Regions from separate parts of the Streptomyces sp. NPDC012508 genome, predicted to be linked through region 2. Evidence: riboswitches for the same ligand, from Rfam matches in the RefSeq annotation. Region 2 holds a riboswitch; each other region holds the start of a gene.
What was found. A riboswitch is a leader RNA that binds a small molecule or an ion and turns the genes downstream of it on or off. The one in region 2 is predicted to bind cobalamin.
Positions count from the first base shown of each region.

Region 1: it holds a riboswitch for cobalamin, as region 2 does, so the genes downstream of both, cobN (cobaltochelatase subunit CobN) here and metE (5-methyltetrahydropteroyltriglutamate--homocysteine S-methyltransferase) in region 2, are expected to answer to the same signal.
Region 3: it holds a riboswitch for cobalamin, as region 2 does, so the genes downstream of both, ACFY8U_RS35105 (energy-coupling factor ABC transporter permease) here and metE (5-methyltetrahydropteroyltriglutamate--homocysteine S-methyltransferase) in region 2, are expected to answer to the same signal.
Region 4: it holds a riboswitch for cobalamin, as region 2 does, so the genes downstream of both, ACFY8U_RS06620 (MFS transporter) here and metE (5-methyltetrahydropteroyltriglutamate--homocysteine S-methyltransferase) in region 2, are expected to answer to the same signal.

Region 1 covers NZ_JBIBEO010000004.1:425,160-430,688, reverse strand. Annotated here, with positions in the region: gene cobN (cobaltochelatase subunit CobN) at 1-1,574, opposite strand, end outside; cobalamin riboswitch at 1,613-1,746, opposite strand; gene ACFY8U_RS16220 (cobalamin biosynthesis protein CobG) at 1,805-3,250, shown strand; gene ACFY8U_RS16215 (precorrin-8X methylmutase) at 3,265-3,900, shown strand; gene ACFY8U_RS16210 (precorrin-2 C(20)-methyltransferase) at 3,897-5,405, shown strand.
Region 2 covers NZ_JBIBEO010000002.1:942,994-948,522, forward strand. Annotated here, with positions in the region: gene ACFY8U_RS10320 (hypothetical protein) at 1-894, shown strand, start outside; gene ACFY8U_RS10325 (hypothetical protein) at 891-2,432, shown strand; cobalamin riboswitch at 2,581-2,792, shown strand; gene metE (5-methyltetrahydropteroyltriglutamate--homocysteine S-methyltransferase) at 2,952-5,276, shown strand; partial or broken gene ACFY8U_RS10335 (ectoine/hydroxyectoine ABC transporter ATP-binding protein EhuA) at 5,493-5,529, opposite strand, start outside.
Region 3 covers NZ_JBIBEO010000013.1:31,960-37,488, reverse strand. Annotated here, with positions in the region: gene ACFY8U_RS35120 (ATP-binding cassette domain-containing protein) at 1-312, opposite strand, end outside; gene cbiQ (cobalt ECF transporter T component CbiQ) at 309-1,058, opposite strand; gene ACFY8U_RS35110 (energy-coupling factor ABC transporter substrate-binding protein) at 1,065-1,406, opposite strand; gene ACFY8U_RS35105 (energy-coupling factor ABC transporter permease) at 1,406-2,104, opposite strand; cobalamin riboswitch at 2,133-2,357, opposite strand; gene ACFY8U_RS35100 (PTS-dependent dihydroxyacetone kinase phosphotransferase subunit DhaM) at 2,444-2,866, opposite strand; gene dhaL (dihydroxyacetone kinase subunit DhaL) at 2,863-3,477, opposite strand; gene dhaK (dihydroxyacetone kinase subunit DhaK) at 3,484-4,476, opposite strand; gene ACFY8U_RS35085 (hypothetical protein) at 4,923-5,339, shown strand.
Region 4 covers NZ_JBIBEO010000002.1:131,952-137,480, reverse strand. Annotated here, with positions in the region: gene ACFY8U_RS06630 (hypothetical protein) at 1-672, opposite strand, end outside; gene ACFY8U_RS06625 (condensation domain-containing protein) at 716-2,434, opposite strand; gene ACFY8U_RS06620 (MFS transporter) at 2,443-3,690, opposite strand; adenosylcobalamin (AdoCbl) riboswitch at 4,102-4,251, opposite strand; gene ACFY8U_RS06615 (amino acid adenylation domain-containing protein) at 4,964-5,529, shown strand, end outside.

The DNA.
Region 1 (5,529 bases), on a different contig from region 2:
TGCTTGCCGAGGTGGACCATCGCGTCCGCGCCGAAGCCGCCGTCCTCGGCGCGCGCCGCGATCCAGCGGTAGGCGGCCAGGTAGTGGTGGGACGGCGGGAGATCGGGGTCGTGGTAGATCGCAATCGGGTTCTCGCCGAAGCCGCGCGGCGGCTGGATGAGGATCAGCAGGTTCCCGCGCCGCAGGGCGGCGAGGACGATGTCGCCCTCGGGGTTGCGGGACCGGTCGAGGAACATCTCGCCCGGCGCCGGGCCCCAGTGCTCCTCGACGGCCTCCCGCAGCTCGGCCGGGAGCGTCGCGTACCAGCGCTTGTAGTCGGCGGCCGGGATACGGACGGGGTTGCGGGCGAGCTGCTCCTCCGTCAGCCAGTCCTGGTCGTGGCCGCCCGCCTCGATCAGGGCGTAGATCAGCTCGTCGCCGTCGCCCGAGACCAGGCCCGGGATCTCCTCGACGGGGCCGAAGTCGTACCCCTCCTCGCGCAGGCGGCGCAGGAGCGCGACGGCGGAGGCGGGGGTGTCGAGGCCGACCGCGTTGCCGATCCGGGAGTGCTTGGTCGGGTACGCGGAGAGGACCAGGGCGAGCTTCTTCCCGGCGTTCGGGATGTGGCGCAGCCGGGCGTGCCGTACCGCGATCCCGGCGACGCGCGCGGCGCGCTCGGTGTCGGCGACATAGGCCGGGAGGCCGTCCTCGTCGATCTCCTTGAAGGAGAACGGGACGGTGATGAGCCGGCCGTCGAACTCGGGCACGGCGACCTGGCTCGCGGCGTCCAGCGGGGAGAGACCCTCGTCGTTCTCCTCCCAGGCCGCGCGCGAGCCGGTGAGGCAGAGCGCCTGCAGGATCGGTACGTCGAGGGCGGCGAGCGCGCCCGCGTCCCACGCCTCCTCGTCGCCGCCGGCCTGCGCCTCGGCGGGCTTGGTGCCGCCGGCCGCGAGGACCGTGGTGACGATCGCGTCGGCCGCGCGCAGGGTGTCGAGCAGCTCCGGCTCGGGGGCGCGCAGGGAGGCGACGTAGAGCGGCAGGGCGCGGGCGCCCTGGTCCTCGATCGCCTCGCAGAGCGAGTCGACGAAGGCGGTGTTCCCGCTCATGTGGTGGGCGCGGTAGTAGAGCACGGCGACCGTCGGGCCGTCGGTCGTCCGGGGCGTGCGCTCCAGCGGGCCCCAGGTGGGCGCGGCGGCCGGGGCGTCGAAGCCGTGGCCGGTGAGCAGCACGGTGTCGGAGAGGAAGCGCGCCAGCTGCTCCAGGTTGGCGGGGCCGCCGTGCGCCAGGTAGGCGTGCGCCTCGGTGGCGACGCCGACGGGGACGGTGGAGGCCTCCATCAGCTGGGCGTCGGGGGCCTGTTCGCCGGAGAGCACGACCAGCGGCTTCTCCGCCGTCCGCAGGGCCTCGAGGCCCTCCTCCCAGGCACGCAGACCGCCGAGGAGCCGTACGAGAACGAGGTCGACGTCGTCCAGCAGCCCGGGCAGATCGTCCAGGGCGAGACGGGAGGGGTTGGCGAACCGGTACGCGACGGGGCCGCCGGCCGCGCGGGCGCTGAGCAGGTCGGTGTCGGAGTGCGACAGCAACAGAATTCGCATGCGTGCGCAGGCCTTCCTCGGGGTTGTCCGCGCCCCGGGTGGTCGTATGGACGGCGGGAGTTCCTGACTCACCCGGCCCCTTCCGGGGCCTGGCTCACAGTGGCGGGACCGCGCCGGATTCTCACCGGGCTTCCTCCCCGGGGTCCTGGGACCCCATGCCGTTCTGCATAGTAGATCGTGCGCACGGCGGGGAGGGGTCGTCCCCAGGGGTCGCCCGGAATCACGTGGGTATGCTCGCGGCCATGTCGCCCACCCCACCCACAACGCCCAACCGGGGCGAACCTCTCATACGGGACCGCGGCGACGCCTGCCCCGGCGCGCTGCGCCTGCACCCCGCCGACGACGGCGGTCTCGCCCGACTGCGCCTGCCCGCAGGCTTGTTGACGCCACGTCAGATCGACGTCCTGGCGTCGGCGGCGGAGTCTCTGGGCGACGGCCGGGTTACGGTCACGTCCCGGGGGAACGTGGAGCTGCGGGGCCTCGGCGAGGGCTGCGGCGCGGAACTCGCGGACCGCCTGACGGAAGCGGGCCTTCTCCCCTCGGACACCCACGAACGCGTCCGCAACATCGTCGCCTCGCCGACGGCCGGACTGGACGGACTCGGCCACGCGGACGTGCAGTTGTGGGCCCGCGAGCTGGACGCGCTGCTGTGCGCGGAGCCCTGGACGGCTGCCCTGTCGGGCCGCTTCCTCTTCGCCCTGGACGACGGCCGCGGTGACGTGGCCGGTCTCGGGGGAGATGTGACCTTGATCGCAGCAGGACCCTGGGCGGACGAAGCCCGGGTCACGGGCGGCAGCCGACCGCCCGGCGGAGCGCGGGCCTCGGCGGGGGGCTTGGTCGGCGCGGTCCCGCGCGCGGCCGACGCCCTGCTGTACGTCGGCGGGCAGGCGTTCCGCGTCGCGGGCGCCGACGCGCCGCGAGCGGCGCTCGCCGCGGCCGACGCGTTCCTGCGGGCCGCGCAAGCGGCCGGGAACGGCGCGTGGCGTGTGAAGGAGCTGCCGGGCGCCGGCGCGACGGGCGCGGAGGCCATCGACGCCGCCGACGCGAAAAAGCTGCCGGGCCTCCGACCCGCGGACTCCCCGGGCGCGGGCGCCGGAACGACCGACGCGCCGGGCGCCGGGGCCGGCCTCCTCGACCTCGCCGCCGCGCTCGCGCGGGCCGGGGTCGACGCCCGTCCCGTCGTCCCCGCGCCGCCGCTGCCGCACGGCGCGCCGCCCGCGCCCGGGCTCCTCGGCAGCGACGCGCTGCACGTCCTCGCGCCCCTCGGGCGGCTGACCGTCGCCCAACTGCGCGCGCTGCTGCCCGCCGACGAGGTGCGGCTCACGCCCTGGCGCGGGGCCGTCGTCGTCGGGTCCCCCAGCACACGGCTTCCCGAGCTGGACGCGGCCGGGCTGATCACCCGACCCGACGACCCCCGGGTCGGCGTCGGCGCCTGCACCGGGCGGCCCGGCTGTGCCAAGTCCCTCGCCGACGTCCGCGCGGACGCCGTTCCCGGCGCGCCCGGCGTCCCCGTCCACTTCTCCGGGTGCGAGCGCCGCTGCGGCCACCCCCAAGGCGCCCCCGGCACCTGGGTCGACGTCGTCGCCACCGCCGAGGGCACCTACCTCGTGGACGGCCGCCCCACCCCCCGTAACTCCCTGACCGAAGCAGTCGCAACGGCCCGCACAACGAGATGAGCGAGAACGACACGATGTTCGCCTACGAGAAGGACGGCGCGGAGATCTACCGCCAGTCCTTTGCCACGATCCGCGCCGAGGCGGACCTCGCGGATCTGCCCGCCGACGTCGCCACGGTCGCCGTCCGCATGATCCACGCCTGCGGCATGACCGACCTCGTCCGCGACCTCGCCTACTCCCCGCAGGTCGTCTCCCGCGCCCGCGCCGCCCTGCGCGCCGGCGCACCCGTCCTCTGCGACGCGCAGATGGTCGCCAGCGGTGTGACCCGCAAGCGGCTGCCCGCCGACAACGACGTGGTCTGCACGCTCTCCGACCCGTCCGTGCCCGCACTCGCCGCCGAGCTCGGCACCACCCGCAGCGCCGCCGCGCTCGAACTCTGGCGCGACCGCCTCGAAGGCTCCGTCGTCGCCATCGGCAACGCGCCCACCGCCCTCTTCCACCTCCTGGAGATGATCGAGAAGGGCGCCGGCCGCCCGGCCGCCGTCCTCGGCATCCCCGTCGGCTTCATCGGCGCCGCCGAGTCCAAGGACGCGCTGGCCGCCCAGACCCTGGGCCTCGACTACCTCGTCGTACGGGGCCGGCGCGGCGGCAGCGCCATGACCGCCGCCGCGATCAACGCCCTCGCGACCGAAGCGGAGATCCAGGCATGAGCGCCGACGCCCCCGGCAAGCTGTACGGCGTCGGCCTCGGCCCCGGCGACCCGAACCTGATGACGCTGGCGGCCGTGAAGGCCATCGCCTCGGCCGACGTGATCGCGTACCACTCCGCCCGCCACGGCCGCTCCATCGCGCGCTCGATCGCGGCCGAGCACCTCCGCGAGGACCACATCGAGGAGCGGCTTATGTACCCGCTCACGGTGGAGACCACGGACCACCCCGGCGGCTACCGGGGCGCGCTCGACGACTTCTACGAGGAGGCGTCCGCCCGCCTCGCCGCCCACCTGGACGCCGGCCGCACGGTGGCCGTGCTCGCCGAGGGCGACCCGCTCTTCTACGGCTCGTACCAGCACATGCACAAGCGCCTCGCGGACCGCTACGACACCACCGTCATCCCCGGTGTCACCTCCGTCAGCGCCGCCGCCGCCCGGCTCGGGGAGCCGCTGTGCGAGGCGGAGGAGGTCCTGACGATCATTCCCGGCACGCTGCCGGAGGACGAGCTGACGGCACGGCTCGCGGGCACGGACTCGGCGGTCGTGATGAAGCTCGGCCGCACGTTCCCCACCGTGCGGCGCGCCCTGGAGCGGGCGGGCCGGCTGGAGGACGCGCGCTACGTGGAGCGGGCGTTCATGGCGGGCGAGCGGACGGAGATCCTCGCCGAGGTCGACGCGGAGACGGTGCCGTACTTCTCGGTGGCCGTGCTGCCCTCCCGTATCGACGCCGTCACCCCCGAGTCCCGGGAGACCGGCGGCGAGGTCGTGGTCGTCGGCACGGGTCCGGCGGGCGCGCCCTGGCTGACCCCGGAGTCGCGCGGCGCACTGGTCAACGCCGACGACCTGGTCGGCTACACCACGTACCTCGACCGGGTCCCGGCGCTGCGCCCCGGCCAGCTCCGGCACGGTTCGGACAACAAGGTCGAGTCCGAGCGCGCCGAGTTCGCCCTCGACCTGGCCCGGCGCGGGCGCCGGGTCGCGGTCGTCTCGGGCGGCGACCCGGGCGTCTTCGCGATGGCGACGGCGGTCCTCGAGGTGGCGTCGGAGGGGCGGTACGCGGACGTTCCGGTACGGGTCCTCCCGGGTGTGACGGCCGCGAATGCGGCGGCGGCCGCGGCGGGCGCCCCGCTGGGCCACGACTACGCGACCATCTCCCTCTCCGACCGCCTCAAGCCCTGGGACGTCATCGCGGCGCGGCTGCGCGCGGCGGCCTCGGCGGACCTGGTCCTGGCGCTCTACAACCCGGGCTCGAAGTCCCGTACGCACCAGGTGGCGGCGGCCCGTGAACTGCTCCTCGAACTCCGCTCGCCCGAGACCCCGGTGGTCGTCGCGCGGGACGTCGGCGGACCGGAGCAGTCGGTACGGGTGGTGACGCTGAAGACCCTGGAGCCGTCCGAGGTCGACATGCGGACACTGCTGCTCATCGGCTCGTCGCAGACGCGCGCGGTCGAGCGCGGCGACGGCCGCACGATCACCTGGACGCCGCGACGGTATCCGGAGGCGTGACCGCGGCCGTCGGCCTGACCGCGGCCGCCGCGACGAGGCGGGCGAGGGCGGCGGTCTTTCCGCCGCCCTCCTCGGCGCTGTACGCGTGCACGACCAGACCCGGCTCTCCGGGCGCGGCGGGCAC
Region 2 (5,529 bases):
AGCTCCGTCGACTACCCCGACCACCTCCCCCGCGTCGTCGCCCGCTACAGCGGCGGCCGCGCGGCGAGCGCCCGCATCCTCGCGGACGCGGCCGTGCGCCGTGTCGAGGAGGTGGGCACGATACGAGGCGGGGAACTCCTCGACGAGGCCGCGCCCGCGCTTCTCGCGAAGCTGCTGCCCGATCCGGTGTTACGGGAGCGACTGGTGCTGCTCTCCGCCGCGGCCGACGCTGGCACCCGGCGCGGGCTGTGGACGTACTCCCATCCCGAGGACCACTCCGAGGAGCTGGTCGCCGTCCGTGTGCGTGAGGCCGACGAGTACCGGACCCGTTCCTGTCTCGACGGCGACCGTGCTCTCGATCTGCTGCTGCGGCACCGGCTCGCCGCCGCCGTCACCCACGACCGCTGGCGCGACACCCAGCTCCGGCTGCGCTCCCTGTGCGATCCGCGCGGCGACACGTATCTGCACCACACGCTGGCACTGGGCCGGGTCGACGAGGTGGTCGGCGTCCTGCACCACCGGTTCACCGTCGTCCCGCCCGGCGCATGGCTGACGTCGCTCAATCTCGTCTGCTCAGCGCCCCACCCGCGCGAGGGGTACGCGCCCCCGGCCGGGAGCCCCTTCCTCTCGTGCACCGCCTGCCGCAGCGACCCTCCCGGGCCGCACCACGACGCGATCGCCTCCCTGGTGCCGCTGCTGTGGCGGCTCTCCGACCCGCTCACCCTCGCGCCGCGCGAGGACGAGCTGACCACCGTCCGCATCGCGCTGGAGACGCTGTACGGCAACAAGGCCGCGCACGCAGCCTACCGCGAGGCGTCCGCCGCCTGGCCTGCCCGTCTGCGGGCCGGAGTTCAGGCTCCCGACCTGCCCGTCCAGGAAGGTGCCGCGTCATGACGTCGTTCATCGCAAGACTCCCCGGCGGACCGCTCACCAAGGCGGCCGCCCTCGTCGTCGCCCTGGCCGTGCTCGGCGCCGCCGTATGGGCCGGCATCGTCGTCCTCGGTCCGGATCCGGCCTGCGGCAAGGGCGTCGAGGAACGGGGACCCGAGGGATCCCGGGAGTGCACGGGCGTCACCGACGGCAGTTTCGTCTTCGCGGACAACCTCAGGGAGGTCAGCGCGCGGATCAAGGCGGAGAACGAGCGGATCAAGGGCGAACCGCACGTCTCCGTCGCCGTGATGCTGCCGATGGCACCTGCGCAGGCCTTCGAGCAGCAGAAGACGCTCCACGAGGTGCAGGGCGCCTACCTGGCGCAGTACCGCGCCAACCACGACTCAAACAGCAAGAAGCCGGCGATACGGCTCCTGCTCGCCAACCCCGGCCGCAGCCACACGCATTGGCGGCCCGTCGCCGAACAGCTCGGCACCATGTCGGAGTCGGCGACCGACAACCTCCGGGCCGTGATCGGCTTCGACGTCTCCACGGCCACCACCCAGGCCGCCATCGGCTATCTCACCCGCGAGCGTGGTATTCCCGTCGTCGGCGGTCCCATCACCGCCGACGACTCGGGCAACAGTGCGCAGAGGCCCGACGCGTACCCGGGCCTCGCCCGGGTCGTCCCCACCACGACCGACCAGGCCAGGGCCCTGTCCCACTTCAACGAGGGCATCGACCCCAAGCACACCCTGGTCGTCGAGGACATCCGCACCGGCGACAACTACGTCGACGCGCTCAAGCGCGCCTTCGCCGAACGGACCGCCGGATCGCCCCGCGCCCCCGAGCAGTACCGGGCGCCCGAGGAGTTCCACGAGGAAGGCACGACCGCCAACGCCTTCGACCAGATGGTCGACACCATCTGCACCTCGGCGGCCAAGGTCATCTACTTCGCCGGACGGCCCGTCCAGCTACGGCAGTTCGTCAACGAACTGGGCAACCGGGGCTGCACCGAGAAGAAGTACACGATCATCACCGGCTCCGGGGCCTCCACCCTCTCCTCGGACAAGCTCCTCGACTGGAACGCCTTCCGCAAGGGCGTGACGCTCCAGTACGCCGCGGTCGCCCACCCCGACGCCTGGAGCGGCCCCGAGGCACCCGCGACGGGCGGCTCCGCGGCCGCCTTCCGCACCCTGGCCGAGCTGGCGGCCGGCAAGGAGATCGGGGACATCGGCCCGGTGGAACTCACCGACTCGCGGACGATCACGTTCTACGACGCGGGGCTCACCGCGGTCACCGCCATCCGGATGCGTGACGACGGCGACCCGGTCATCCCCACCCTGGGCCGGATCAGCGACGCATGGCTGCGGCTGCACGGGATGGGCAAGGTCGACGGCGCCAGCGGCTGGATCTGCCTGGACAACTACGGCAACCCGTACAACAAGGCGGTCTCCGTGGTGGAACTCGCGCCCGACGCGCCCGGCCGCATCCGCTTCGTCGGCCTCGCCTGGCCGACCGGCCGCCCCACCCCGGCGGACTGCACCGCGAGCCGCAACTGACCCGGCCGGGCCCCCGCGACGCGCCGGGATACGGGAGGAGAGCCGGCCCGGCGCGTCACGGCGCGTTCCGGAATGCGGGCAAGCGTGTGCGGTGGCGCCGTCCGTCCGCCTAAGGTGGCCCTTGCAGCTGGTTCGCCCCGTCCTCCCCCATGGCCTGAACGGCATGGGGGGACCCCATGGCGGGATGCGTCGTAAGAGGGAACCCGGTGGGAATCCGGGACTGCCCCGCAGCGGTGAGCGGGAACGACCGCCGTCATACGCACTGGGCCCGTACGGGTCTGGGAAGCGACGGCCATTAGGTGTCTGCCTCGGCAGACGTGCCCGCGAGTCCGAAGACCTGCCCGTTGCCCGTACGCGACCGTTCGCGTGCGGTGATCCCGGTGACCTCGTGGGCGGGTCGGCGTATCTCGAGCGGCACATGCGGCAGGTCCGCGACGTGGTCCGCCCGGTCGTGCGTTCCTTCGCGTCCGCGTCCCGTCACCGGGGCGTTCAAGGGCACATCTCGCGAAGGAGAGTTCCGTGACACCGAAGTCCGCAGCCGCGGCAGCACGAGCCACCGTGTACGGCTATCCCCGTCAGGGGCAGAACCGCGAACTGAAGAAGGCCGTCGAGGGCTACTGGAAGGGCCGCGTCTGCGCCGACGCCCTTCGGGAGACTGCGGCCGGCCTCCGCCGGTCGAACTGGCGGGACCTGGCCGATGCCGGCATCCACGAGGTGCCGACCGGCGACTTCTCGTACTACGACCATGTCCTCGACACCACCGTGATGGTCGGCGCCGTGCCCGAGCGGCACCGCTCCGCGGTCGCGGCCGACGCGCTGGACGGCTACTTCGCGATGGCCCGGGGCACCCAGGACACCGCCCCGCTGGAGATGACCAAGTGGTTCGACACGAACTACCACTACCTGGTCCCGGAACTCGGCCCTGACACCGTCTTCTCCACCGACTCGGGCAAGCAGGTCACCGAGCTGAAGGAGGCCCTGGCGCTCGGCCACACCGCCCGCCCGGTCCTCGTCGGTCCCGTCACGTACCTGCTGCTGGCCAAGCCCGCGCCGGGCGTGGCCCCGGACTTCGAGCCGCTGACCCTGCTGGACCGCCTGCTGCCGGTGTACGCCGAGGTGCTCGCCGATCTCCGCGGGGCCGGCGCCGAGTGGGTCCAGCTCGACGAGCCCGCCCTGGTCCAGGACCGCACCCCGGCCGAGCTGAGCGCCGCCGCCCGCGCCTACCGCGACCTGGGCACCGCGACCGACCGGCCGAAGCTGCTCGCCGCCTCCTACTTCGGGCGGCTCGGCGACGCGCTGGGCGTCCTGGCCAAGGCGCCGGTCGAAGGACTGGCCCTCGACTTCACCGAGTCGGGCGTCGCCAGCCTCGACGACCTCGCCTCCGTCGGCGGCCTGCCCGGCAAGCGGCTGGTCGCGGGCGTCGTCGACGGCCGCAACATCTGGATCAACGACCTCACGAAGTCCCTGGCCGTTCTCGGCACGCTCCTCGGCCTCGCCGGCCAGGTGGACGTCGCCGCCTCCTGTTCCCTTCTGCACGTACCGCTGGACGCCACCGCCGAGCGGGACATCGATCCGCAGGTCGCCCGCTGGCTCGCCTTCGCCCGCCAGAAGACGGCGGAGATCGCCGTTCTGGCGCGCGGACTCGGCCGGGGCACGGCCGCCATCGCGGCCGAACTCGCGGCGAACCGGGCCGACCTGGCCTCACGGGCCGGGTCCGCACTGACCAGGGATCCCGCCGTGCGGGCCCGTACCGCCGCCGTCACCGACGCCGACGGGCGGCGCTCGCACCCGTACGCGGAGCGAGCCGCCGCGCAGCGCGCCCGTCTGCGCCTTCCCCTGCTGCCGACGACGACCATCGGGTCGTTCCCGCAGACGCCCGAGCTGCGCACCGCGCGGGCCGAGCTGCGGGCCGGCCGGATCGGCGCCAAAGGGTACGAGGAGCGGATCAAGGACGAGATCCGCGAGGTCCTCGCCTTCCAGGAGCTGGTGGGGGTCGACGTCCTGGTGCACGGGGAGCCCGAACGCAACGACATGGTGCAGTACTTCGCGGAGCAGCTGACGGGCTACTTGGCCACCCGGCACGGCTGGGTGCAGTCCTACGGCACCCGTTACGTCAGGCCTCCGGTTCTGGCCGGGGACATCTCCCGCCCCGAGCCGATGACGGTGCGCTGGACGGCGTACGCCCGGTCGCAGACCTCGAAGCCGGTCAAGGGCATGCTGACCGGTCCGGTCACCATGCTCGCCTGGTCGTTCGTACGGGACGACCAGCCGCTCGGCGAGACCGCGCGGCAGGTGGCGCTCGCCCTGCGCGACGAGGTCGAGGACCTCGAAGCGGCAGGCGTGTCCGTCATCCAGGTCGACGAGCCGGCCCTTCGCGAGACGCTGCCGCTGCGGGCCGCCGGCCACGCCGCCTATCTGGCGTGGGCGACGGAGGCCTTCCGGCTCACCACCGGCGGCGTACGGCCGGACACCCAGATCCACACGCACATGTGCTACGCGGAGTTCGGCGACATCGTCCAGGCGATCGACGACCTCGACGCCGACGTCATCAGCCTGGAGGCCGCCCGCTCCCGCATGCAGGTCGCCGGTGAACTTGCCGCGCACGGCTACCCCCGGGAGGCCGGACCCGGTGTCTGGGACATCCACTCCCCGCGCGTGCCCGGCGTGGAGGAGGCGGCGGCTCTCCTGCGCAAGGGACTTGAGGCCATCCCGGCCGACAGGCTGTGGGTGAACCCCGACTGCGGCCTGAAGACCCGCGGCTGGCCCGAGACCCGCGCCTCGCTGGAGAACCTCGTCACGGCCGCCCGCGAGGTCCGCACCGAGCTGGCTGCCAGGCGCACCTGAACCACGAAGGGCCGGGTCGGACACCCTCGGCGTCCGACCCGGCCCTGACCGGGCATGCGAGGGTCAGGCGGTTCCCTTCGGTACGTCGCCTCCTTCGTCGTCCACGTCCTGCGCGGCGCGCCCGGGCCGTAACGGGTATGGGGCGGTACAGGGACGGGCCGGTATGGGGAAGGGGCGGTACGGGATCCCCGTACCGCCCCTTTCCGTGCCTTCGAACTACAGCACCTTGGACAGGAATGCCTTCGTCCGGTCG
Region 3 (5,529 bases), on a different contig from region 2:
CTGCCCGACCGACGCGGCGAAGAGCTGGTCGTCCGGGTCCTGGACGACCAGCTGCACCGTCGTACGCAGCCGGGTCAGCCCCTTCCGGTCGTACGACACGTCCTCGCCGTCCAGCCGGAGCGCGCCGCTTCCGCAGCGCAGGCCCCCGCTCAGCAGCCGCAGCATCGTCGTCTTGCCGCCGCCGTTGCGGCCGAGGAGCGCCACCGCCCGGCCTTCCGGCACCGCGAAGTCGATGCCGTCGAGGACGACGGGCCCGTCCTCGTACGCGAACGTGGCCTTCACCAGCTCCACGACAGGTGGCGCAGGATTCACGGCAGGGACCTTTCCAGTACGAGAGTGAGGGCGACGAGACCGGCGAGCAGGCCGGCCGTCGACGCGAGGAAGCGGCCCGAGACCGCCGCCTCAGGCACCAGGACCCGCAGCGTCCCGTCGTAACCCCGACCGGCCAGGCCCGTCTGCAGGCGCTGCGCCCGGTCGAAGGCGCGGACGAACGCCGTCGCGCCCAGCCCGGCGAGGGAACGCCAGGTCGCCGCGCGCGTGGTCAGTCCCAGCCGGGCCGCCTGCGCCTGCCGGATTTTGGATATCGCATCCAGAAGAAGAAAACTGATCCTGTACATCACCAGGGCCACGTCCACCACGGGCGCCGGCACCCCGGCCCGCACCAGGCGGGGCAGTACGTCGGACACGGGCGTCGTGAAGGCGAACAGCAGCACGCCCAGCGACGCGGACGAGGTCCGCAGCAACAACTCACCCGCGTGAACGGGACCGTCGTGCGCGAGCGCCACCATGCCGCGGTCCCCGCCCACCTCGAAGAGCAGCGGGATCGCCCCCGTCACACAGAAGCCCAGAGGGATACGGAACGCGCGCCACAGCTGACGCCCCGGCACCCCGGCCGGCCCGAGGAGGACGGCCAGGGTGGCCGCCGCGACCAGGACGGCACCGGGCCACGGCGGCAGGCACACCGCGCAGAGCGTCAGACCGAAGCCGAGCACGGCTTTCTCGCACGGGTGGCGGCGGCGCCAGCGACTGCTGTGCGCCGCCGCGTCGATCGGCAGCACCGGCGGCTACTCGCCGACGGACGCCGACCGCAGCGCCTTCGCGTCGGCGCGGGCCTCGCCCTGCTTGCGGCCCTTGTGCAGACCGAAGTAGTACGCGAGCACCCCGGCGCCGATGGCGGCCTGCAGGGCGAAGAGCGCCGACTCGATCTCACCGGAAGCGGGCTCGTACAGCGGGGAGAACCACGGCTCGTAGTCGGGATCGATCTCCGAGATCGCCGTCTCGGCCTCGGCGTCGGCGCCCGTGAACGGCTCCTCCTTGTGGTCGCCGAGCCCCAGGACCAGCGGGAGCACGGCCAGCGCCGCGACGACGAGCAGCAGCAGCGTGTTGATCTTCGCGTTCCGGCTCATCAGGCGCTCGCCTCCGCGTTCTCGTTCTTCTTCCGGGACGGGAGCAGGATGCCGAGGCGGGTCAGGTCCGCCTTGCTGGACTGCGTGAGCAGCCGCATGACGAGTACCGTCAGCAGACCTTCACTGACGGCGAGCGGCAGCTGCGTGACGGCGAAGATCCCGCCGAACTTGGCCAGCGCACCCAGCACACCGCTGCCCGGGTCCGGGAAGGCCAGCGCGAGCTGGACGCTGGTCACGCAGTACGTCGACAGGTCGGCGACGAACGCCCCGAAGAACACGCTCACCATGAGCGGCACGTCGAAGCGGCGCAGCAGCCAGTACGTACCGAAACCGGCCCACGGCCCGACGATCGCCATGGAGAAGACGTTGGCGCCGAGTGTGGTGAGCCCGCCGTGGGCGAGCAGCAGCGCCTGGAACAGCAGCGTGATCGTGCCAAGGACCGCCATCACGGGCGGACGGAACAGGATCGCGCCCAGTCCCGTCCCGGTCGGGTGCGAGCAACTGCCCGTCACCGACGGAATCTTGAGCGCGGACAGAACGAAGGTGAACGCACCGGACGCACCGAGCAGCAGGGTGGACTCGGGGTTGGCCTTGACCTCACGGGTCAGGGCGCGGACACCGTGGACGACAAAGGGAGCGGACGCGACGCCCCAGGCGGCCGCGTGCACAGGGGGCAGATACCCCTCGGCTATATGCATGGTTGGGAGACCCTCTCCAGCACCTCGTGGATGGACAACGCACCCTGGCCGGTCTCCTGGCTGACGGGTCATGCCGCCGCGGCTCCGCCTTCCCACACCTCCGCGGTCTCCCGCGGCGGTCCAGTGGCTTCCCCGGAGGGATGGAGCCGGACTTCCCGATCACAGTGGCGAGGGCCGCACCGGTACCGCACCGGTTTCCCGTACACCAAGGCGCTGTGACATTAGTGGGTTGACCAGGTACATCACAACACGGGTGCTCCCGGGGACGGTGTGTGACGGATCTCCCGCGCGCCCCACGCACCCCTGTCGGCCCCCTGCGCACGCCTCCCGCGCCCCGCCTCACACCTTCCGGTACGTGTACGCCTCCGAGGCCGCTGCCACCACCGCGTCCAGGTCCCCGCCGGCGCTCGCCGTGACGAGGGCGGCGACGGCGCCCTCGACGAACGGTGCGTCCACGAGGCGCGAACCCTCCGGCAGCTCGTCCTCCTCGGCGAGGAGCGCCTTGACGGTGAGGACGGCACTGCCGAGGTCGACGAGGAGGGCCACTCCGGCGCCCCCGTCGACCGCCTTCGCCGCCTCGACGATCCGCTCGGAACTCGTGCCGAGACCCCCGCCGGGAGCGCCCCCGGCCGCGGCGACGGGCGCGGTCGGCCCACCGCCCGCGAGCCCCTGGGCCAGCACGGCGACGGCGTCGGCCACGGCCGCGCTGTGCGAGACCAGCACGATGCCCACCGTTCCCGCCACGCCCACCTGACCGGTCACGCGGCAGCCACCTCCGCAAGGGCGGCGATCAGCAGGGCCGACGAGGTGGCCCCGGGATCCTGATGCCCGATGGAACGTTCGCCCAGATAGCTCGCCCTGCCCTTGCGCGCCTGGAGGGGTACGGTCGCGAGGGCGCCGCGCTCGGCCGCGTCCCGGGCGGCGGCGAAGGAGTCACCGAGCGCCTCGGCCGCCGGAACGAGCGCGTCCAGCATGGTCTTGTCCCCGACCTGGGCTCCGCCGAGCTGCCCGACGGCGGCGACCCCGGCGGCCAGGGCCGCGGCCAGGTCCTCCCGCGTCACCGAAGGGGCATCGCCGAGCGCCTTGCCGGTCCGTCGCAACAGCGTCCCGTACAGCGGCCCGGACGCGCCCCCCACGGTGGAGATCAACTGCCGCCCCGCGGCGACGAGTACGGCTCCCGGGGTCTCGGGCGACTCCTTCTCCAGCACGTCGGCCACGGCGGCGAACCCCCGCTTCAGATTGGCCCCGTGGTCCGCGTCGCCGATCGCCGAGTCGAGCTCGGTGAGGCGCTCGGCCTCACGGTCGATCACGGCCGCGGCCGAGGTCAGCCAACGACGGAAGAACGCGGCGTCGCACTCGCTCACTTCGGGCATCCCCTCTCACCGGCCCCAGCGCAGCGCCGGAGTCTGCACGGGCGCGTCCCAGAGCCGCAGCAGCTCCTCGTCGGCCTCGCAGAGCGTCACCGAGCAGCCGGCCATGTCGAGCGAGGTCACATAGTTGCCGACCAGCGTGCGGGCGACCGGGACCCCGCGCTCGCTCAGCACGCGCTGCACCTCGGCGTTGAACCCGTACAGTTCGAGCAGCGGCGTCGCGCCCATCCCGTTCACGAGGGCGAGGACCGGTCCGGACGGCCGCAGGTCCTCCAGTACGGCGTCGACGGCCACGTCCGCGATCTCTCCCGAAGTCATCATGGGCCGCCGCTCACGCCCCGGCTCCCCATGGATGCCGATACCCAACTCCAGCTTGCCCTCGGGAAGTTCGAACGTGGGGCTGCCCTTCGCTGGTGTGGTGCAGGCGCTCAGCGCCACACCGAAACTCCGTGACCGCTCGTTCACCCGGCGCGCGACGGCCTCCACCCGCTCCAGCGGCGCACCCTCCTCGGCAGCCGCCCCGGCGATCTTCTCCACGAAGAGCGTCGCCCCGGTCCCGCGCCGCCCGGCGGTGTACAGACTGTCCGTCACCGCCACGTCGTCGTCGACGAGCACCTTGGCGATCTGGATGCCCTCGTCCTCCGCGAGCTCGGCGGCCATCTCGAAGTTGAGCACGTCACCGGTGTAGTTCTTGACGACGAACAGCACGCCGGCCCCGCTGTCGACGGCGGCGGCGGCGCGCACCATCTGGTCGGGCACGGGCGACGTGAACACCTCCCCGGGGCACGCGGCCGCCAGCATCCCGGGCCCGACGAACCCCCCGTGCAAGGGCTCATGCCCCGACCCGCCCCCGGACACCAGCCCCACCTTCCCGGCGACGGGCGCGTCGCGGCGCAGGACGACACGGTTCTCGACATCGACGGTGAGCTCGGGATGCGCGGCGGCCATCCCGCGCAGCGCATCGGCGACGACGGTCTCCGGGACGTTGATGAGCATCCTCATGGGTACCTCCTGGTGAGAGTGACAGGCGATCCGCTGAGCAGGGTTTTCGCAGGTCAGAGCGGGCGAGACCGGTTGTTGATCTTGGCGGTTCGCGGCGTCCGGCGGCGGTCCCGGGCGGTACCGATGCTGACCTGTTGCTGACTTTCCTGACTGCCCGTCAGGGATGGGTTGGGCTGGGCGGTCTTTGCACTTGTGCATGATGGCGCAATTATCGGCATGGGAGTGCGGTTGCGCACCGGTGCGTCGAGGCCGCAGGTGCCCGATCCCGTGTCGGCAGGCTTCGTGCGGCGCCTCGGGGCTCGGCCGTGGCCAACTGGACAGCGAGTGTCCGCGTGGAGAGCGTGCTCGAAACGCAGGCCACGGAAGGGGCGGCGGGTAATACAGTTCTTGGCCGTGGACTCCCCGGATGAGGAGTCCGTTGCGGCGTCCTGGGGAAGTGATGCGCGATGGGGCTGTCGGGCGGGACGGCGGACAAAGCGGGCAACCGATATGAGGACTGGTGGACCGCGCTGAAGGTTGCGGACCTCCTGCGCGGAGAGGCCTCGCGGATCCGTCTTGAGCCTGTGGGGCAGGCTGGTGAAGGCATTGAGTTCCAGCTCGTGGCCAAGGGTGAAACCTGGTGCGATCAGGTGAAGGACGTGCCTTCGCGGGGGCCCTGGACGCTGCGATCCGCGGCAGCCCTTCTCCAGGCCGTCGCGAGTCACCTTGCAGCCGGCAGGAAGGTGCGACTCGTTCTCTCGACCGGATCGCCCGCATTGCGCGACCTTGCCGACCGCGCCAGGGCCGCCGTGACCCTCGCTGAGTTCGAAGAGATTCTTACCGGCCCTCAAGGGAACGACTTTACGGCTCTGTGCGGAGTTTGAGCCGACGACGGCAAACCCGCAGAGCGGGAGACGATCTGGCGATATCTTCAGTCCGTTTACGTCAAGGAGTACTCACCAGAGAACCTGCGTGAGCTCGTCCACATCATTTACGAGCAACTTTTCGTAGGGAACCCTGAGGGAATCGTCAGGCAACTGAGTGGATACCTGGACGACAACCTCCACAAGTGGC
Region 4 (5,529 bases), 810 kb from region 2:
CACGGCGTGAAGCAAACCGCCCGACCCCCTCGCGGGGGCTTCCGTACTGGTATCGGACGCAGCGACAAGATGGGCGAGCCAGTCCAGATAGGTGCCCATGAGACCGCGGGCGACCTGCGCAACAGTGAGGTCTTCGTCCTTGTCCGTGTACGGGCCGTCGTCCCCCTCCCGAAGTGCGGCACTGATCACGGAGAAGAGGTGGGCATCGATCCGTTCCATGAACGACTCGGGAGCGCCGGCGAGTTCGGCTCCGCTGAGAGACGGAGGCAGCTCCGCTTCCGGGTCGAACGAGCGCAGGACGTTGCGCAGTTCACCTGTGATCGTTTCCTCCGTCGCGCGCTCGGCGTCGAAGAGGAGAAGGTGGCCGGCCGAGGTCACGGACGCCACGCGCTGTGCGAGAGAGGCGCCCATGCAGTACCCGAGTACCGCGTGCACGCCTTCCGGTGCCGTGCCTGATGTGGTCAAGGCCTGGATTGCGTACGCCTCGGCGGTGAGGTCTCTGGGCAGCGGCCGGACCAACAGCTCGCGCACGTCGTATCCGGCCTCCTCCAAGCGCAGTTCGGACAGGCGTGCTTCCGGGCGGTGGCCGGGGAAGTCGAGAACGAGGATGACAGGGCGCACGCCGTCGGCGGCAGCGTGGGCGTTCGTTGGGGACTGGGGATGCTCCGGCATGGACTTTTCATCTCGCAGGTTCGTGGGAGGACGCGGGGCGTGGTTACTGGACGACTTGAGGGCGACGCGTGCGGAGCAGGGTGGCGACATCGATGTCCGAAGGGTTCTCCGCCACCAGAGCGGCCATGTCGAGCAGCGTCTGCATGAATGCCTCGGCCCGCGCGGCGGACCACACCTCTTGCTCGTACTGGAATTGCACGGCAGCATCCAGGTCCTGGCCGGCCTCGCGGCGTATCTCGATGCGAACGGTGAGCCCTGCCCGCAGCGCCAATCGCGCGTCTGCCACCGGCGACTCCACCTCCACGCCGTGCAGAGGCAGGGGGCTTTCCTCTTCGCTGTCGACTGCCAGATAGAGCCAGGGCCGCCAGCGCTGCTCGAGGTCACGGTTGAACTGAAGGTGCTCCAGCAACAGCGGCAGCGGGACGGCATTGGCGATACCTGAAGCGACGGACTGCTTGGCCGAATCGAGGACGTCGCTCACGCTCAACTGCGTGTTGATGCGGAAGCGATGGATGACCGAGGTCGCGAACCAGTCGACCTCGTCCTCCCACCCCGGCGGGCGCCCGGACGTCGGACTGACCAGTCCGGGCACGGTGTGACCGGTGTCGGCCAGCACGGCCATAGCCAGCGCGGCGACGAATCCGCTGAACAGCGTCGAGGACCGCGTAGCGCAGGTCTCCCGCAGTCGTCGAACTACGTAGGCCGGCAGCCGGCCATGCACCTGGGCGGCCGTCGTCGGCCACACGGCTGGGTCACGCATGCCGGTCAACCTGACCTCGGGCAGGGCCTCCAAGGGGTCAAGTCGCGTACGCCAGTGGTCCAGACGCCGCTCCAGTGCGGGCAGATGAAGCGTCCCTTCCTCCTCCGCCCAGCAGCGCGGCGGAAGTGCGGCCAGACCGCCGAAAGGCTGACCGGTCCCGAGGTTGGCCTTGTAGAGGGCCGCCAGCTCTCGAAGAAGGACGGTGAAGGAATCGCCGTCGCAGACGAGGTGCTCTGCCGTGACAACCAAGGTGGCGGCGGTGTCGTCCAAGAGGACCAGGATGCGGATCTTCGCCTCGGTCGACAGGTTGAACAGGGCTACGCGTTCAACCGTCGCCTCTTCCTGTGCCACCGCGGAGGAGGGAAGGCGCCGCACCGTGAAGAGCCTGGACAGGTCCAGGTGGCATGAGTCGACCCGCTGCGCGCTGTGTGCGCCGCGCCGAGAATCCAGGTCGAAGACCGTGCGCAGGGACTCGTGGCGCTCGACGAGCGCGTGAGCGGCGGCCTGCAGAGCCTTCAGGTCGAGCCGGCCATGGACCCGGAACGTCCGGGAGACGTGGTGAGCGATGCGAGATCCGCCGGAGTCGGCGTCCCGCTGGAGCCGGCGGAGCTGGCCGTACGACAGCGGTACCGGCCGACGGCCACCCTGACCGCTCGAGGCCGTCGGTGTCGTCAGCAGATCATCCTCCTGGCTGTGGGCCACCGTGACACCGGGCTCGGCGATCGACTCGCCACCCCCCAGCCTGCTACTGACCTGCCGGGCCAGCTCCCGGAAGTCGCCCGCGGCGAAGACATCCTGCAGGTCGACCTCGGCTTCACGGGGCAACGCCTTCGCCAGGCGCATGACCAAGCGCCCGGCCCGCACCGAGTCGCCCCCCAGGTTGAAGAAGTTCTCCGATGCCTCCACCCTTCGGAGGCCCAGGACATCTGCGGCCTGGAGACGGACGAGCTCCTCGACCGATGCTGCATCGAGGGCGCCAAGGCCCTGTGGTTCGGTGTGCACGTCAATCCTTACGGTTGGTCGGGCCATTCGGCGCGGCGCAGTCGCCGCGAGAGGGTCCCCGCGCAGAGCGGGACGATGAGGAGTAGGCAGAAGAGCCCGATCGACGCCGCGTGTGGGAGGTGACCCAGGAGCAGTCCAGCGACCGCACTGCCGATGGGGCCACCGACGGCCAGAACAGTGAAGCTGCCGGAGATGACCCGCCCACGGATGCTGTCGTCGACCTGCTGGAAGACGATGACGTCGATCAGCACGTAGAGGGCGGGCTTGCCCAGTGAGATGACTAAGAGCAGCAGGAACACCCCAAGCGGGCTGGTGACGAACAGAAGTGCCGCCGTGACCAGCAAGGAGGTCCACACCACGCCCAGGAGCAACAGACCGGGGCGGAAGCGCCGGTGCAGCCTTGTCACCAGCGCTGCACCGGTGAGGTAGCCGATCGCCTCTCCCGACAGGGCAAGGCCGATGGTGCGGGCGTCAATACCTTGTTGCTGAAAGTGGTTGATCAGAATCAAGTTGAGTGCGGCGAAGATCAAGTTCTCGAGCGTCATCAGCCCCGTCACCGCGCGGAGAACGGGATCGTTCCACACGACCTTGGGGCCAACCATGGCCCCCCGGAACAGATTCGATGCCTTCAGCGGACCAGGCTGCTGTCCGGTCGCCGGGAGGCGGGTCAGACAGGCCGAGCAGAACGACGCCACGTAGCAGGCGAGAGCAACGATGAACGGCTGGACCCAGCCGACCGCGAACAGCGAGCCGGCCAACGGGGGGCCGGCGAGCATGGCGATGTTGACCCTGACCTCGTCCTGGCTGAGCGCCTGACGCAGCTGCTCGTCCGGAACGATGGAGCGCAGCGCAAGGCGTCGCACAGGCATTCCGATAGCACCGGACAGCCCAAGCACCACAGCCGCGACGAAGAGCCCGGCGATGTTCACTGCGTCCGTGGCCACCAATGCCAGGACCGCGCCGGTTGCCAGGGTTCTGAGTGCCTCGGAGGACAACAGGAGGTTGCGCCTGCTGAATCGGTCCGCGAGTGCACCGGCGGGGATGCCGAACACGACGGCCGTCGCCGCCTGCGTCGCCGCCAGCAGCCCCGCTAGTAGCGGGGAACCAGTGAGAGACAGAGCCAGCAGGGGATACACCAGCAGCGACATGGTCGTACCAATGGCGCCCACGGTCGTGCCCAGCCAGTAGCTCTGGAACCTCCAGTTCCTGCGGAGGGGGATGGGAGTAGACTCTGGCGAACGGGTTAAATCGGTCATGGTCGATGACCTGCCCTGAGGGGCAAGGGTCGGAGCACGGTGTACAGCCCCTCAAGGAATGAGTTTCCGGCAGCTCAACTCGACCGCCGGGACAGAGACAAATGCTCGTCTTGAGCACGTATGACGAGAGCTCAGAAGGAAGACAGCGCACGGGCATGCGGCACGCGCCCAGCAGGTTCCGGTCCCGGGGCGGCGGGAACGGGGCAGAGCAGCATCGTCTGAGCAGGACGGCGGAGCGTGACAGCCCGACGGTTGGGAACAGGCCTGAGCGCTCCCACAGGTGGGACGTCGGATCAGGTCCGTGGAATGCGTCTACGTGCGACGCAGGACTGCAGCTGCCAGGGCGCCCTGCGCTCTACGACGGCCTTCGACCGCGCTACTGGCTGTTGCTGCTGGAATGTGCCATTCATGATGCCTCCTTCAGGGATCTCCACGTCCCTTAGCAGTGGAATGAAGGCGGCAGGCAAGTTCCTGACTGTCAGGCACTACCTGAATCACAGTGGCGGGACCGCGCCGGAATCGCACCGGCTTCCAAGACCCTGCCGCCTTGTATGAGTTGCTTGCCCCTACCCGCGCAAGCCGACTTCCCCGGGGAAGTCGATGGAAGCAGGGATTCGAACATCGGACGTCCCGAACGCGGATGGCTCAGAGCCGTGTCCTCCGAGGGCGGAGACTGATCCGAACTGAAGGGAGAGCCGAGGGCGACAAGCCCTTGCCTGTGCAAACGTCATCTTCAGTGCGTCTCCCCCGAAACGATGGTGTGCTGTTCTGCGGTGTCTGGCTTGACCTGGCCAACACGACTGCAAGGAAGCCGCTGCACGCAGAGCACCCTGAGATGAACGTTGCACATCGATCACCTCTTTGTAAAGTCGATGTGGCTTGCTTGGCAGCTGAGTTGGCTGCGCGAGCCGCCACACCGAGGTCGCCCCGCATGACGTCTCCGGTTCGAACACTCTGCTAGCCTCGCAGCGAGTGACTGATCATGCTTGTGAGGTCCGGTGTCCCGCGTTCCTTGCGGGCACAAAGTGCCGAGGGCGCGTCGGCGCAACGCAAGTCGGGATCCGCATCCACGGATGAGCGGAGCCGTTGGTCATGTACGGCTGCCTGCCGAGCTCAATGAGACTTCACCTCATGCGAGGCCGGCGCCAACTTCGACGGGATGTCGGCGAACAGGCCCTCATGGTCCATGCCTTCCCGCCATGCAACGGAGACCACGTCTGCATGCCGGCGGCATCCCGACTTGATCCGCCCATTCACCTAAGGGAGTACCGCCGTGTCCAGCTTTGTCGAACGCGACGCTGTGGAAGTGGTCGTGGCAACGCAGTGGTTCCGTGTGCTCGGCTCGACGCCGCAGTCCCTCGACGCCAACTTCTTCGATGCCGGAGGCAACTCGCTCGCCGCCGCCCGCTTGACCACCGCCCTGTGCAAGGCCTTCAAAACGGACCTTCCCGTTCAGGTCGTCTTCGACGCGCAGACTTTCCGCGGAATCAGCAACTGGATCCGGAACGGCGTCCCGGCAGCCGGCAAGAGACTGGTGACCCTGAACGACGAGGGTGCAGGGACACCCCTGCTCCTGCTCCCCTCCGGTGGCGGTGGGGTCATCGGTCTGCAGCGATTCGGTGGGGCGCCCTTCGACCGCCCGGTGTTCGGACTTCAGTCACGTGGTCTCGATCCGAACGATGGCCTGCCGTTCACCGACCTGGAAGAGATGACCGCTGACTTCGTCCGCGTGGTGGAGGACTCCTCGCTGCCGCGCACACTGCACCTGGGTGGCTACTGCACCGGAGGCACCTTCGCCTACGAGCTTGCGCGAGCCCTGCGGGCAGGAGAGTGGAACAT